3 regions of the Sulfobacillus thermosulfidooxidans genome follow, and region 1 is predicted to be linked to each of the others. Evidence: riboswitches for the same ligand, from Rfam matches in the RefSeq annotation. Region 1 holds a riboswitch; each other region holds the start of a gene.
What was found. Region 1 has a riboswitch for fluoride ahead of AOA63_RS16955 (respiratory chain complex I subunit 1 family protein). Riboswitches for the same ligand answer to the same signal wherever they lie in the genome.
Positions count from the first base shown of each region.

Region 2: it holds a riboswitch for fluoride, as region 1 does, so the genes downstream of both, AOA63_RS12190 (3-phosphoshikimate 1-carboxyvinyltransferase) here and AOA63_RS16955 (respiratory chain complex I subunit 1 family protein) in region 1, are expected to answer to the same signal.
Region 3: it holds a riboswitch for fluoride, as region 1 does, so the genes downstream of both, AOA63_RS00220 (hypothetical protein) here and AOA63_RS16955 (respiratory chain complex I subunit 1 family protein) in region 1, are expected to answer to the same signal.

Region 1 is NZ_LGRO01000002.1:289,051-294,559, forward strand. Features, by position in the region: gene AOA63_RS16945 (proton-conducting transporter membrane subunit) at 1-666, opposite strand, end outside; gene AOA63_RS16950 (hypothetical protein) at 663-1,301, opposite strand; gene AOA63_RS16955 (respiratory chain complex I subunit 1 family protein) at 1,323-2,273, opposite strand; fluoride riboswitch at 2,337-2,423, opposite strand; gene AOA63_RS16960 (DUF190 domain-containing protein) at 2,429-2,806, opposite strand; gene AOA63_RS16965 (GNAT family N-acetyltransferase) at 3,010-3,411, opposite strand; RNA gene rnpB (RNase P RNA component class A) at 3,503-3,853, opposite strand; gene AOA63_RS16970 (ribonuclease H family protein) at 3,919-4,371, opposite strand; gene AOA63_RS16975 (hypothetical protein) at 4,362-5,171, opposite strand; gene AOA63_RS16980 (tRNA (adenine(22)-N(1))-methyltransferase TrmK) at 5,168-5,509, opposite strand, start outside.
Region 2 is NZ_LGRO01000001.1:2,486,935-2,492,443, reverse strand. Features, by position in the region: gene AOA63_RS12195 (alpha/beta hydrolase family protein) at 276-2,141, shown strand; fluoride riboswitch at 2,334-2,398, shown strand; gene AOA63_RS12190 (3-phosphoshikimate 1-carboxyvinyltransferase) at 2,895-4,268, shown strand; gene AOA63_RS12185 (AMP-binding protein) at 4,246-5,509, shown strand, end outside.
Region 3 is NZ_LGRO01000001.1:45,750-51,258, forward strand. Features, by position in the region: gene glmS (glutamine--fructose-6-phosphate transaminase (isomerizing)) at 1-1,449, shown strand, start outside; fluoride riboswitch at 1,768-1,852, shown strand; gene AOA63_RS00220 (hypothetical protein) at 1,964-2,281, shown strand; gene AOA63_RS00225 (hypothetical protein) at 2,405-2,758, shown strand; gene AOA63_RS00230 (MerR family transcriptional regulator) at 2,791-3,399, opposite strand; gene AOA63_RS00235 (helix-turn-helix domain-containing protein) at 3,536-4,861, shown strand; gene AOA63_RS00240 (AzlC family ABC transporter permease) at 4,898-5,509, shown strand, end outside.

The DNA of each region.
Region 1 (5,509 bases):
CGCATCCGGCAACCATGTGTGAAAGGGCGCTAATCCGGCTTTGGCTCCATAACCGACTGCGGCCAAAATAATACCGGCCAAGACCATGGTCGAGTTGACGGGCAAAGATGTCGGAGAAGGCATCAATCCCCACGTGCCCAAATTCCTGGCACTTCCCAAGAGAATCAAAATTGTTCCGAGAAGACCAGCTAATCCCCCGCTCTCCGTCACCACTAGATACCGCCAAGCCGCCTCAAGCGACGTCTTTGTACCTGAAGTCTGCACCAAATAGATAGATGATAATGTCGCCACCTCAAGTGCTACCCAAAGCAGCAGATAGTTGGCCAATAACGCCATCGCCATCAATGAACCGACAAAGGTGTAAAGGCCTAAATAATATCCTTTAACGCGGTGCCCATCCCAATCATGCAAGACGCTCTCGACCGCAATATAGGGACCGGAAAACCAAATGGCAAAAGCCCCAAACACGGTTGCCGTAATATCAAACCAGTAGGCCAAAGCGTCGACAGGATGAAAGAGATGCCATAAAGGCATGAACAAAGAAGCGATCATGAGGACAATGATGAGTCCATTGAATGCCCGGAGATATTCCACGGGAAGGATCCAGCCGATAAAGATGGCTCCCAATAAAATGGCCAGCGGCCAGATATTTATCCACACGTTCATCCTTTTAATTCCCCCGCTTTTCTGACGTCGACGGAATCATATTGGGCCCGCATCAGGGCCATATAAACGCTCAAGAGTAAAGCCATACCAATCGCTACCCCGTCAGCCAAAATGTCAGGGATCAGGGGAAACGCGGTCACTAACACAATAGCGAGCGTACTGGTAATGACCTCAAAATTTAACAAGCCCCAGGCTTCACTCCAAATTTCATAGCGAAGCGTCATCTGAACAAAAGCCACTAACCATGCCGCCCACAAAATCCCTTGAGTGACGGGATGATCGCCATGGAATTGTTCTCCTAGCAAAAAGCCCAAAATGGTTACGGTCAAACTGATGATTAACACAAACGCCATGCCGAACCGGCTTTGGGCACTGTAATCGCGTTCGACCGCATAAGATCCCGTATGCATCACATAAGGCACGACAATCACTTTGACAATGACAACCAAGGCTGCGGAAATCCATAGCCCATTTTGATGCAGGCTTTGAGCTAACAGCGCTAGGAGAGAGGCCTGGGCTAAGGCATCCAAACGATATAAAATCCTTGCCGACCGATTGTTTTTGACAAGAATGACGATGACAGTAAAGGCCCACATGAAGGAAGCTGTTAACCGCAGCCACATGCTCAAGGTCATCTTTGCCCCACCTCCTTTCGTTTACACTAAAGACCATGCCGCAGTCACCGCACCAATAATCGCTAGAACAATCGCTGCAGTAATAAAGTCCACATTGCGGATTAAACGCAATTTGGCAAAACTGACCTCAATGGTTATTAACACGCCAGCAGCGAAAATCAGTTTCACCATGACCCATAACACCGCTAAAATTAATGATGACAAGGCCAGTGAGCGAGCGAGACCAAATGGCGAGACCAACACATTCATCAAAATGATGGTCAACACCGTAAATTTCATCCAGCCGCCCCATTCATAGAGCATCAAATCCAGGCCGCTCGACTCAAATGTCCGTCCGGGATCAATCATGGAGAGCTCTTGTGCCGTCGATGGATTATCGACTGGAATATGACCACTTTCCGCAATCAAAAAGAGGAACCATCCCACGATAACGAGAATATGCGCGGGACTAAATACCCACGGTGGCGAGCCTAACGTCTGATTAACCACAAACGGTATGGTTGCACCTGCCGCTTGAGCTGCAATAAACACGAGAAGGAGGGCTAAGGGTTCGGTAAACGTCGCAATCAACCGGATCCGGCTCACACCCAAAACCGGATAAACGCTTCCGCTGTCGATAGCCGCAAAAAGTAAAGCAATACCCCCACCTCCCAAAATCATGCCACCGGCTAACATATCGCCCATCCAAGCAAACGGTAGAGGAAACGTCGTCAGCACCGGTATCAACATGGCCACAATGATTGGGGCAATAAAGTAGAAGATGGGTGCCCATTCCGACACCCATGAGCTTTGGGTGGTGCGGATTGTCTCTTTATGCATCCATTTCCGCAAATCACGATAAGGCTGCCAAATGGGCGGCCCATATCGCCCAGCCAACCGCGCTTTGTAGCGGTCCATAATCCCTTTCAAAAGAGGGGAAAAACCCAAAACAAAAAGGACTTGTATGAGTTGGGCCACATATTCATTGACCAAGGTATCATCCTCCCTATATGGGGACAGCGATAAAAGGCAACAATAAATCCTGCCAGGACATTAAATCTGGCAGGAATCATTATCCGCACAATGTACGGAGGTTCTGGACCCATGCTCTGGTCCAAGGCGGAATCCATCGCCCCGTGATGGCGCATTTATTGCGAGTTGTCGCGATCGATGTGTGGATCGTTTGTCTGATTGTGAGTATATTTCACCACTTTCACGGGGTCAATAGTAATCAGTCCGGCGTCCACCATCGTATCTAAAACGGGGAGAAACTTTTCGACATACTCCTTACTATCCACAATCTCCACCAGAATCGGCATATCGCTGGATAAATCTAATAAGTTGACCGTGTGAATTCTGGATGTCGGGCCAAATCCTTCTAATGCACGCATCACGGTGGCTCCAGCCATACCCATTTCCCGTGCTTTCAACACAATGGCATGGTATAGCGGTTTATGATGCCACCTCGCATCTTCGCCAATGAAAATCCTTAGTCGGAGGGCTTCTCCCGATATTTTCACTGCCATACGGTCTCGTCTCCCTATTTTTTTGCTATTGTACCACATCATACAATCTTTGGAAAAAATCAATCGCCCCCATTGCTTTAGGGATTACCTGCCTTGGGCCGCAGCGTCGCTTCTTGTCGGTGTTCTTCACTTATGCCTCCCCTTTAAGTCTTGAGATATCTGGTTGATCCTGCCATCATCTCGTCCAAAGGCAGTAAAAGCGCTCAACACCCGGATATTTCTCGCCTAGTGAAGAAATCATAAACCCACAACCAACGACGATAAAAATCCACGGCATCTCTATCCGTCTCAGCCATGACGCGGATCAATTGTTCCCGCTTCACCACTTCGGCAATAAGGAAGCGTCCCCATCCTTGGTGACGAAAGCTCTTTTCGACAGCAATATGAAGAATTTGTCCTGAAAAATCCGGTAAATGTTTGATCCCGATTACGGCTGCAATATGGATCCCGTCACATAATATGTATAATGATGCATCAGGAGCTGTATAAACTTCAGCCATTACCCTCTCAAGATGCTCTTGTTCGGGATTTCCTACTGCATAGGCTAGCACGTGTACTAATGACTCTTTTGCGATATACGGGTCAGGATATAAGGTTAAGTACATTACTAGGCTCCTAAACGGTTAAGATAAGGAATAGGGTTAACATGACGAGAATATATTAAAGATGAAAAAACACCTACCGGAAGGTAGGTGCGATGCGAGTTAACTAATAAGCCGAGTTCTGTCGAGGATGACCATTTATCTTGGACGCCAGTTACCTGACGCCTCCAGCGACCTACCCGGACAGTCAGCGAGCAACCTCATCCTGCCTCTATTCGGTCTTGCTGCGGGTGGGGTTTACCAAGCAAGTCAGTCACCTGACTTCTGGTGCGCTCTTACCGCACCGTTTCATCCTTACCAAGAGTGACCTTGGCGGTTTGTTTTCTGTGGCACTTTCCTTAGGGTCGCCCCCACTGGACGTTATCCAGCACCCTGCTCTATGCAGCTCGGACTTTCCTCAGATGCCACCTTTCGGATTAGCACCCGCGGTCATCTTGTTAGCTCGCACTTTGGATGTTTATTATCACGCCAAACTGTCCTTTCGTCAACTGATGGTTAATGGGATGACTGTCACAATTTGCTTCGCAGATCTTCCATAGCCTTCACAGCCAATCGATCCGCCATTTCGTTATATTTATTTCCGGAATGACCTTTGACTTTCGTCCAACGAACCTGTCGATCTTTAACCAGATCCAGCATTTGACGCCACAAATCTTGATTTTCCACGGGTTGCCCTTTCGCATTCTTCCACCCGCGCTTTTCCCAACCCGCAAACCAGTTTTGTTGAAACGCATTAATCACATAGGCCGAGTCGCTAAAAATTATTACGTCGGCGTCTTTCGGGGTGTGTTTTAACGCCTCAATCACGGCTGTCATTTCCATTCGGTTATTGGTCGTGCGTGCTTCCGCGCCCGAATATGATGGACCGTCCACAAAAACACAGGCCCAGCCGCCAGGCTGCCCACCGGGTGCTTGATTATTGGCGCAAGCGCCATCTGTATAAACCTGATATGTTATTCCCACAGTCTTTTCTTATCTCCCCATAGTTTATGCAATCCCGGGTATAATAACTCGCCAGGTTGTTTCATGTCGACGACAATGTGCTGTTCCGCCAATTTCAAACGCGTTTCCCAGCTCACTTTTTCACAGTGGATTGTCGGCGGATGATGAAGCATAATAGCACGAACAAGTTCGGGTGTCTCTTCGATAAACCACCATGCTCCGTCGCCATCTTCATAGGCTTGAGCCAAACCTAAGCGATTTTTCAACGCAATCCAGTCAAATGCGACCTCTTCGTAAGGATGTATGACTAATAAGGCGTTTTCAACACGTTCTTGGTACCATTTGGGCACAATCACTTCTAAGCGCATTTCCTCTTCAGCATTTAATTGGCCAATATGTCCTAAAAACGGATGGGTACCATGTTCGGGCCAAAATGTTCCCGTCCCTTGGGACGTATAACTACACCGGGAATAATGACCAATGTGACCTGCTCCTGCTTCCCATAAGGCTTCACGAACCGGTTCTAAATGATCAGGTGGGACATACGTCACCAATTTATAATAGGGTTCGATATACGCTAATGGTCCTACGGCTTTTCCGATATGAAGTTCTTTTAAGGCTCTTAAGCGACTAAAATATCCGATACTGGGCACATCTTCATGAATGTCTTCCCACATTTTTAGGGTCAAAATACGACCGGAAAGTCCTGCTTTCCTAAGGCTAAACCGTACATCCTCATATCCGGCATCAGGCAACGAGGACAACGGTAAATTCTTAATATCTGGGCCAATAAAATCCTGAATTTGCTCGTTTGAGATCATGATATGACTCCTGTTAAATATTGAGTTTCACGTTGCCAGGCTTGGAGTTTTGGATCATCTTTGTCAGCATGATCGATAGATTGATTTAATTGTGCCAACCGTTGCCTTATTAAACAAGGAAATAAAGGACTGTGCTGAAATTCTTGTGGTATCCAAAAAAATGGGGAATGTTCATCGATTTCGCCTTTAGCTACTCTTTGTACCAACCACATCCCGTAAATCTTGTCATGCTCTTTAACCAGTTCAGCGCGCGAAATGGACCAACGATTCTCTAATAAATACCGGCGAAGAGGAAACAACCCTTGCATGGGTTGGATGATAAACGATTGAATGGTTAA
Region 2 (5,509 bases), on a different contig from region 1:
GCTGACAGGGGTACGCGCGCGTATCTGATGCATCCATCTTAAAATATGTGAGTCTCGAAGCCGTAGCATGATTCAATCTGAAATCCGAAAGGTGGATGACCTTCGAGGTCGTCGCTCACCCCAGTTTTAGGGATGAGCTGTCACAAAAAGAGCGGGAAACGCCTCTTAAATGTGATCTGAGCTGACCGTATCGGTCGGCTGATCATCACTCATAAGGTGTCAAAGAATTCGTGCGGAGTAACGTAAAATTTTGCAAGTAGGAAGGAGATTAGACGTTGATTGTAAAATCTTATGGATCGTGGAGCTCTCCCGTTAGTACGGATATGCTCACTCAAGACACCGTTTCATTCGATCAACTACAATGGGGTGGAGACATGCTTTATTGGATCGAAACCCGACCTCAAGAAGAAGGGCGCAATGTCATTGTACGTTTCGATCCACGTACCCAAGAAATTCAAGACATGACACCACCTGGTTTTAACGCTCGTACGAGAGCGCATGAATACGGTGGGCGGGCTTATGTTGTCCATAATGGGGACATTTTCTTTTGCAATTTTCCTGACCAACGTCTCTATCGTCAAATTCAGGGAGGAAAACCCGAACCGATCACCATAGATCTCCCTATTCGCTATGCCGATATGATTTTTGATAGCGTGCATCACCGAATTATCGCGATTCGAGAAGATCACAGGCTATCTGACATCCAAGCCATGACGACGATTGTCAGCATCAATCCCGAAGGCGATGACTGCGGCACAGTGTTGGTTTCCGGTCATGATTTTTATAGCGATCCTCGTTTAAGTCCAGACGGTCGTCAGCTCACATGGCTGGCCTGGAATCATCCCCAAATGCCGTGGGACGGAACAGAACTTTGGCTGGCTGATTTGAGTCCAGAAGGCCACATCATCCAGCCCCGGCGCCTTCAAGGTTCACCAAACGAATCGATTGTCCAACCCATATTCTCACCCACGGGCGTTCTCACGTTCATATCTGATAAAAGTGGATGGTGGAATCTCTATCAATGGGTTAATGACACAGCTCAGCCGTTATACCCCATGGCTGCCGATTTTGCCATCCCCTCATGGGTTTTTGGTATCACGACTTACGGTTATTTAACGCCAGACCAAATTATCGCTGTGTATACCGAAAATGGTTCAAAGCATTTTGGATTGATTGATATCCAAACCCACAATTTGACAGAAATCAAAACGTCGTATACGTATTTTTCCTTACCTGTCACCCACAATCAGCGCGTGGCGATGATTGCCGGTTCGTGGCAAGAACCCGCTGCCTTAGTGTTGTGGGATGAAAATCATAGAGAACCTGAAATCATCAAACACTCACAAAATATGAACATGAATTCGGAAGATATCAGCGTACCCTCTTTCTTAACCTTTCCAACGTCTCATAATCAAGAAGCTTACATGCAGTTTTATCTCCCTAAAAATCATGCCTTTGAAGGACCTTCGGATGAAAAACCGCCCCTGATTGTGGTTTGCCATGGAGGGCCCACTAGCAGCGGCACGCCACTGTTTCAGCTAGCCATGCAGTATTGGACCACACGCGGATTTGCTGTGGCGGATATCGATTATGGCGGTTCAAGCGGTTATGGGCGCGCATATCGTCAGCGACTCGCCGGACAATGGGGAGTTGTCGATGTGGAAGACTGTACACAGGCCGCTTTATATTTAGCCGAGCAGGGACTCGTGGATGGGAAGCGCATGGTGATTAGGGGAGGCAGTGCGGGAGGCTTTACCACCTTAGCCTGCTTAGCATTTCGCGATGTATTTCGGGCCGGCGCCAGTTATTACGGTGTCAGTGACCTCGGAGCTTTAGCTCGTGAGACACACAAATTCGAGTCTCGGTATATGGACAGTATGGTCGGCCCTTGGCCGGAGGCAGAAGCCATCTACCGTGCACGATCTCCTTTATTTCATGCGGGCCAAATCCACACCCCCGTCATCTTTTTCCAAGGTCTTGATGACAAAATCGTCCTTCCCAATCAAGCAGAAATAATGGTTGAGAAGCTGAGGAAAAATCATGTCCCGGTGGCCTACATCGCTTTTCCTGAAGAAGGACATGGATTTTCGACAGGCCCCCAATATCAAACGTGCTATAGAGGCCGAATTATATTTTTATAGCCGTGTTCTAGGATTTGCGTTACCGGAAGACATTGAACCGGTACACATCGAAAATCTGGGCTAGGGCAGAAAGGTTGTACTCGGAAAAATTGTCCTATTATAGACAGCGTTCCGGTATAAAAATATACTTACACAACGAGGGCGACAGACCACATATTGTCAAATGTTGTCTATATAACGTACAATGTCGTTAAATTGATTGGTCATGGTGTTGACCATTAACCGCTTAATTTTAAGCTAATGACACCTATCTCCACATAGGAGGAGGTGTCATTTTTTATTCTTTTTTCACTACTGTAATAATAGGATGCATCGTGGACTTGCGCCATTGGTTGAATATTTTGGATATGTTATGCTACACTTAGTAAAAGTTTTCCAATTCCATAGTCATTTCGCAATCGGTGAGTACACTTGATCAACAGTGTAAGACATCATTCTTCGCACTGATTACGAGCCCCAGTACCAGGATTACGACATCATGGGGTTGACGTGTTCGTGGAACAAATCGGGATTTCCACGTAAAAAACTGCTCTGTGCTCATGGGAATACAAAAATCAGTCGATGAATACATGTGCATGAAGAGCATGTCACCATGTAATGATATGGATTTTTCGCGGATTTTTCCTATCTGGTGCAAGATTTCACCGGTGTGTTTACTGATCCCACGGGTCTTATTAAGACTGGTCCTGTTAAAGGTAGAAAAGCAACACAATATGTCATGGAAACCATTCTAGGAGTAAAGGGGGTACGATTATGCATTGGTTACGGGTTAACCCATTACACACTGAAGTCACCGGATCCCTAGATGTTCCTCCGTCAAAATATCATTTACACCGTGCCTTAATTCTCGCAGCACTTAGTCACGGGCACTCCGTCATTTCCGGTTCATCAACTGCCTTACACGTTCGCCATACCTTAAGAGCTCTACGAGATTTGGGGATCCCCATAGACAACGTGTCAGAGGGGTATCACGTTAAGGGGCAAGCGTTTTCTCCCCCAAGAGGTTATGTGAGAGTTGGCAGTTCCGGTTCCACCGCTCAATTTCTTCTCGCTCTGTGCTCCCTCTCGCCTCATCCCCTCACCATGATCGGTTCGCCCAATTTAAGTCGGCGTCCCCTCAAACCTCTACTCCAAGCCTTCTCACGATATGGCATTGCCTGGCAATCCCGTGGTTATTCATTGCCCGTAACCATCCTTCCAGGTGCCCCAAAAGGTGGAGACATTACCATTCCTGGACTGTTAAGTCAGTGGGCATCGAGTCTTCTTCTGGTATCACCGTTTGCTTCAAGGCCCACATCTTTACGCATCTCGCCGCCCGTTGCGGAAGAACCTTATGTGCAATTGACATGGCGCATGATGACCCTGTTCGGTTTAAAAGGTTCTGTTGATTGGGAGCGCCATGAGTTCATCATTGCCCCTCAGAGTCTTAAAGCCAGGGATTACCAGGCACCGCCAGATTTTTCGTCACTGGCGTTTCCACTCGCTTTTCTCGCCTTACATGGGGGAAGCCTTCAAATTCACTCCTACCGCGACTCCCAAGATCATCCCGAAGGCACCATTATTAAATTATTAGAGGACATTGGCCTCAAACTTCACAGACATGATGCAACCGACACTTTATGGGCTGAATCCGACGGACACATCCGACCCTTTTCGGTTAGTGTCCGCGATACACCCGATCTGCTTCCAGTATTGGCTGTTTTAGCAGCGGCAGCTTCCGGTCGCAGCGTCATCACCGACATCGAATCAAATCGGCATAAAGAATCGAACCGCGTATTAGCCATGTTGCAGCTAAGAAAAATGGGTGCACATATTGAAGAAATCGGCAACACCCTGGTCATTCATGGAGGTAAAAGGCTTCATCGAACCGAGTTATCGTCTTTCAATGATCATCGGGTATTAATGGCATTGGCTTTAGCGGCTAGTCACGCCGATGCTCCTTCACGGATTTCGCATGGGTATGCCTACCGCATTTCTTATCCTCAATTTCTTGATGTGATGCAGTCTTTAGGCCTTCAGGCCAACGTCGTGGACGAAGATTTTACAGATACCTTCAGAGACTCTATTGGGGAGGATCTGCAATCCACAAGGAGGCAAAATGTTGATGATTGTGCCGGAACGCCTTAATCAAGTCCCTGACGAACGACCCGCTATTTATTCCCCGGATACGGAGCACCCTCTTTCCTATGGTCAACTACGACAATGGGCCAAGGAAGTTTCCCAAGGACTCTTGTGCCGAGAAATCCAAGCGGGCGATGTCGTGATGTACCAGTTGCCCAACCACCGTGAGTTTGCAGTTTTAACCTTAGCATTGTGGAACATCGGTGCCATTCCTTGTCCTGTCCTGCCACAACTGAATCGCCACGAACTGCACTTCATCGCCCAAACAACAAAGACACGTTGTGTCATCGCATGGAAAACATGGCGCAAAACGGATTACCAAAAACTTTACCAGGTAGCTTTTGCTGAATTGCCTCATGTGCAGCAAATTTTTCTCGATCCAGAAAAGAAAGGGCAAATTTGGCACGATTTTGGTGGACTAGCCCATCGCGCTCCTCTGACCGACCTTCGTTGGGAAAGCGACTCTCCTGCCCAAATTCTATTCACATCTGGTACCACCGGGGTTCCCAAAGGTGTCGTTCACACTCACCGAACATTGGCTCAGGCCCTTCAAGCGCACACCGATTCCCTTCATCTTGGGGCTGATGATACCGTTTGGGTTCCCAGCCCCCTTGCCCATCAAACAGGGTTTCTCTATGGCATGATGTTAGCATGGTATTTAGGCAGTGCGGCGATTTATCAAGCCTGCTGGGATCCCCTTCACATCAAAGAGATCATGAGACGCTTCCAGCCCCGATTTATTCAGGCGGCTCTCCCATTTCTTCGAGATGTGTTAGATGTCACTCCAACAATCTCCTCCCTACGCTATTTTATTGTGACAGGGGCTCCGGTTCCTCGAGAATTAGCCGCGCAAGCCCGCCAGCGCCTTCAGTGCCATGTGTCAGGCGCTTGGGGTTCCACCGAGTGCTGTTTGGCAACGGTATCCACACCGGAAGATCCTCCCGAAAAAGGCTGGCAAACCGACGGAAAACCCTTACCCGGCACCCATCTTCGTATTGTTGATGATCAAGGACGCATCCGGGCAGCTGGGGAAGAAGGACGTTTACATGTGAAAACACCTTACACCTTTGTCACCTACCTGAACCAGCCTGAAGAACGAACGCGAAAGCTCAACGACGAAGGATTTTTTGATACTGGCGATATGGCATACCTGGATGCCGAGGGATTTTTGCATCTCACTGGACGTGTTCAGGACGCAATTAACCGGGGCGGAGAGAAGATTCCGGTAAAAGTCCTTGAAGACATGT
Region 3 (5,509 bases), on a different contig from region 1:
GAAACCGATACCGAAGTCATCCCTCACTTGTTAGAAGAATATGGTGGGGCTGAGGATTTAGAAGGAGCCGTGCGCAAAGCAGAAAGTCGATTAGAAGGGGCCTATGCCTTTTTAGCAATTTCTTCGAGGCATCCTGACCGGATTGTGGCTGTGCGGCGCACGAGTCCTTTAATTATTGGATTGGGCGAGGACGCCAATTATTTGGCTTCGGACTTTAGTGCCTTTTTAGCGGCGACCAAACGCGCTCAAATTCTAGAAAACGGCGATATGGCTGTGGTTACCCCGCGTTCTGTGACCATTACGAATTTGGCGGGGGATATGATTACTCGTCCTGTTATTACCGTGGATTGGGATATTAAGCAAGCGGAACGCGGTGGCTATGCGCACTTTATGTTAAAAGAAATTATGGAGCAGCCCGATGTTTGGGGAGACTGCCTTTTAGGGCGCATTCATGAAGACCAGGTGGTCGCCAAAGAAATAGGATTGACACCCGAGTTATTGACGAGGTTGCAACGGATTCAAATTGTTGCGGCCGGGACCGCCTACCACGCAGGATTAATCGGAAAATCTTTAATCGAACGGTTGGCGCGGGTTCCCGTCAATGTTGATGTCGCCTCCGAATTTCGTTATGCTCATCCGATATTAGATAAGGACACCATGGTATTAGCCATATCTCAATCTGGAGAAACGGCAGACACCTTGGCTTGCTTGCGGATGGCCCACGAGCAAGGCGTATTTACCTATAGTATAACCAATACGGTTGGGTCAACAGTGGCCAGGGAATCCGATGCGGTGGCTTACACCTTAGCCGGACCAGAAATTGCGGTAGCATCGACTAAAGCCTATACAACCCAAATTCTGGTTTTGACGCTGCTAGCTTTAGCACTCGCCCAAGTGCGCGGGAATCCTCGACCGGATCTGGTCCGGCGCATGTTACAGTTACCATTATTAGGACATAAAGTGCTCGAGCGGATGAACCAAGGGATTCAAGGTATGGCGGCGAAATTGGCTAAGATGCATGATGTGTTTTATATTGGCCGCGGGCTTGATTATGCCTTAGCGATGGAAGGACAGCTGAAGATTAAGGAAATCTCGTATTTACATGCCGAAGCGTATGCGGCGGGCGAACTCAAACACGGGACCTTAGCATTAATTGAAGAAGGCACTCCGGTCGTGGCGATTGTGACGGAACGGGAAGTAGCGGATAAGACGGTATCAAATATTTTGGAAGTGAAAGCCCGCGGTGCTGAAGTGTGGGGAATCGTTGATGATTGGTTGCCTCCTACTCTCCCTATTGACCACCGCATAGCGGTACCGATCGAGGAACCCCTTTTAGCCCCGGTATTGGCGGCGATCCCGTTACAACTCTTGGCCTATTATACGGCGGTGGCCCGCGGCCATGATGTCGATCAACCGAGAAATTTGGCCAAATCTGTCACCGTGGAATAAAGACCGTTCTGGTGAACAAGATTGTTTAATCACAAAAATCACGTTAACTGAACTAACAACAAATAGCTTGGGATAATATGGCACAGTTGAAATCACTGTCACGTTTCAACTGTGCTTTTGCTATGTGCGGGTGGAAATGGGTCGGATCATGAAGCCAAAGCCAAACGCCTGCAAAGGTTTTTGGAATTGCGGTGGAGTTTAGATCCAAGCCTCGTCCTTTAGGGCGAGGTAATTGACTGCGTGTTTATCCTCGTGGAAAGATGACACCACGAAATGCTTAGGAAGAGTCTTGTCGCCTTGAAATTTTGTACGATATACTAATCATATTGCAATGGAGTTCTGCGTTCTTTTGGTTGTGGCCAAAAGAAAAACTGTCCCCAGGACTAATGACTCCTACCCATACGGATTATATCCTTTGCTTGGGATGATCCATGAACGGGTGGGGGTCATATGTTTTGCGCCGTACATGCCAGGGAAAGCCTTGTAGAAAGGGTTGTGGTTAGGAGGACAAGAAATGAAAATGCGTCGTTCGGATTTAGGGCATGTTAAATCCTCTTCGAGGAATATGGCATCCAACCTGTGGTGGGTTATTCTGTTTATTCCTTTATTAGCTAATGGGGCTCTGGCTTTTATCATTATGCGCCGCTATTCAGATCTGGCTAGGGGGAATGATTGGGTCAGCTGGGCAGCTTTGTTATTTTTCGGCATGATCCCTTTAGGGACAATGTTTATGATTCACGGTTCTTTTTCTTCAGTGAAACGTTGGTGGCGACGGCGCAACTTGCGTGTCGTGAGCCCTCCCAAGAAGAATGGACCTGAATCAACAATATAAAACGCCTGATCGCAAGATGGCCTGCAGAAAAGATTCGGAGGGACAAATGGGGAACAATCATTAGTTCTTGTTGAGGGGTTTGTATCATATGACATAGAAAATCCTACAGAAGAAAGGCGGAGAATGTCTATTTTTCGAACCCATTCCCTGGAACTTTCCATGCTGTCAGCAGTCATCAGTACGGTATTGTTCTCGTGGTGGACAGCGAATTGGATGATTACATTTGTGCTTTTGGCACTAGGAACCGCCATATTATTAGCTGTTATGTCCTTAGTCCAAGGTCGGTTTGATCTCATGACGGCTATGATCGGGGCGACCGCTGGCGGTATGGTTGGCTCATTTGTCGTTATGGCAATTACGGTCACATGGATTCATGCTATGCATTCTCATCATGGAATGATGATTATGGATGACACCATGGCTCAAATGGTCGGAGCGACTTTGGCCGGATGGTTACAACCCGTTAACAAGCAATAATCCGGACGCCTTGAGGCGTCCGGACAGGGAACTTAACTACGAACCGAGGCTTGATCGGAATTTTTACCCCACCACTTTTGCCACCATGATTTGGATTGGGCTTGAGTTTGTTGTGATTTTTGAAGCATGTCCCGCATCTGAGAAACAATAAATTGATCGCGTTCCCTTGCCAATCGCGCATTCTGCATATCTTGTGTGTCCATATGAGATTTCAGTTTTTCAAAGGCTTCTGCCACCACGGCAACATTTTCTTCATATTTACGGTCTAAATCATCTTTGATCTGTTCTAATGACAGCCGCATGGCCTGGATTTCTTCTGATTGTTGATAAAGAACTTGTACCATAGCTTGAGCAACTTGTTGCGGTGTGCCTGCTGTGACTTGAGCCAGTTCCGTTTCCGTGGTTTCGACATTTCTGGGATAGAGTCTGCCCAATGTCTCTTCGACCATCGTGGCCGTTTGTCCATTGCGTAGGCCATCAGCAATGGTATGAAAAATTTCCACAGCTTCTTCAGGATACCGGCGTTGGCGACCTTTGCCAATGACGGGGACAAACTCACTGAACCGGTCACGGTAATAACGGACCGTGCTCTCAGGCAAATCGAGTCGTGAAGCAATTTCGGCAATCGTCACTGTATTCATTTTATCCTCCTTACATGTAGTGCCAGTAATACCAGTAAATACCATTTTTTAGGGAAACGCAATAGGTTGTTGCGGAAAAACCGCAAAATCTCTTTAGTGTCTAATATAATGAACATGAGTATGATATAATGACCTCATGAAACACAACTCATTGCACTCGATCGTCGCAACCAATTTGCGTAAATGGCGACAGACGCGGGGCCTAAGTGTTAACGAACTGGCCAAAAAGGCTAACATCGCCAAAGGAACTTTATCGCAGTTAGAACGCGGCTTGGCCAATCCGACTTTGGATACATTGTGGACTTTGTCTCAAGCATTAGGTGTATCGTTTGGGACGCTGATCACACCCGATACCGCGTCTTTTGGGGAAACGTTTGAGGTGGATGACCAGTTTGGGCAAACCTCTTTACTGGCGCGTGATCATGCGGATTTCGGCGTTGTCGAAACGTACCGAATGAATCTGCGTGCTCGTACCAGACGTGAAGCCAAAGCACATCCTCCCGGCGTATTTGAAGTTGTCACCGGAATTCGCGGGGACTGTCAGGTCGGTCCGCTAGATTCATTGCGGTTTGTTCATGCGGGCGATGTGCTCACTTTTTTTGCAGATCGTCCCCATGTTTATGAAACGGGTGAGGAGGGATGTGAAATCATGGTCGTGATTTTTTATCCGGAATTACCCCATAATATTTCATTAAAAGAGAAATATTTATCGTGGCCACTCGCATGGTCTATAAGTCACAATCAATTTCTGGAACACGTGTATACCGGATTACTGCCCGTTGCGATGGCGGATGAAGTGTTTAAGGCCAATTCTCAATCGTCCACTCACCGTACATTTCTCATAGAAATTGATGAAACCGCCTTTTACCGTTTTGCCATTTTGCCCATGGGACGCCCAATGGCTGATATGGAAGATTCCACCCGTGAATATCTCATCCGCTCATTTGAAGGGGAGGGGCTCATTATTGATTCAGATGAGACGCTAAAGGATTTTGAGAAAAACCGCACAAATCCACAATGGGCATGGCTCTATTTTCGTGACCAGCTGTGGACCCCGGAGCTCTTTGACATGATCACAGACAGGTTATTGCCGGGTGGACGGCTCATGGTGTCCACCCCTGTGCTGGATCCTTTTTCGGATTTGGCGAGTTATCAACGTAGCTACCTTTTATATCACTGCATGAATCAATTAAGTGAGTGGCCTCAGCAGATCATCCCTAAAAATCACGCTCTCACGAAGACTTTAAAAATATTTCAATACTCATGGGAGTGGGAGGGGGATCATCTTGCAAATGACAGCCCCCAAACAATTTTAGATAACTGGTTAGATGCCAAATCGCTGATGGACCGGATTGTGAGTCATGGTTTTCGGATTCTTCACCATTACCGGGTGGCGGGATTTTGGTCTTCATCTGAATGGAGCAGTGGTCGACACATTTTTGTGTTTGGCAAAGGCACCTAGCAAATTGTGTAAAAAGTTTCGGGAAGGATAAGGGAGATGCACTCTAAAACACATCGTGTGCTCACGGCATTACAAGAAGGATTCCCCATTTACCTTGGATATTTGCCTCCTTCTATGGCCTTTGGCATGACAGCACAACAATATCACTGGCTGCCATGGCAAATCTTGGCCACATCAGCCATCCTTTATGCGGGCACTTCCCAATTTGTGTTATTATCCTTGATTTCGATGCACGCATCTCTATGGTCAAGCGCTATGACGGTTTGGTTGATCAATCTCCGTCATGTGACTTATGGACCGGCACTCACCTTGGCTTCGAAGAGAAAACGATCAGTCAAAGAGATCTTACTCATCGGGTGGGGATTGACAGACGAAGTGTTTGCGACAATTTGTCGGCCCTTTTATTGCGAAGATGATCAAAAATCAGCCACATTCTACCTGTTGACCATTGCACTCATTGCCTATGGGGGATGGTTGAGTGGAACTATCATGGGAGTCTTTTTCGGTCAAGCGGTGCTCAGAGAGATTCCCCATGCGTCCTTGGCTTTGAATTTTGCATTACCTGCATTGTTCATATTCATTCTCACGACATCCTTATTCCATCATAGGCGATGGCACCTTGGCTCCTTACGCGTCCTAGGAATGGCT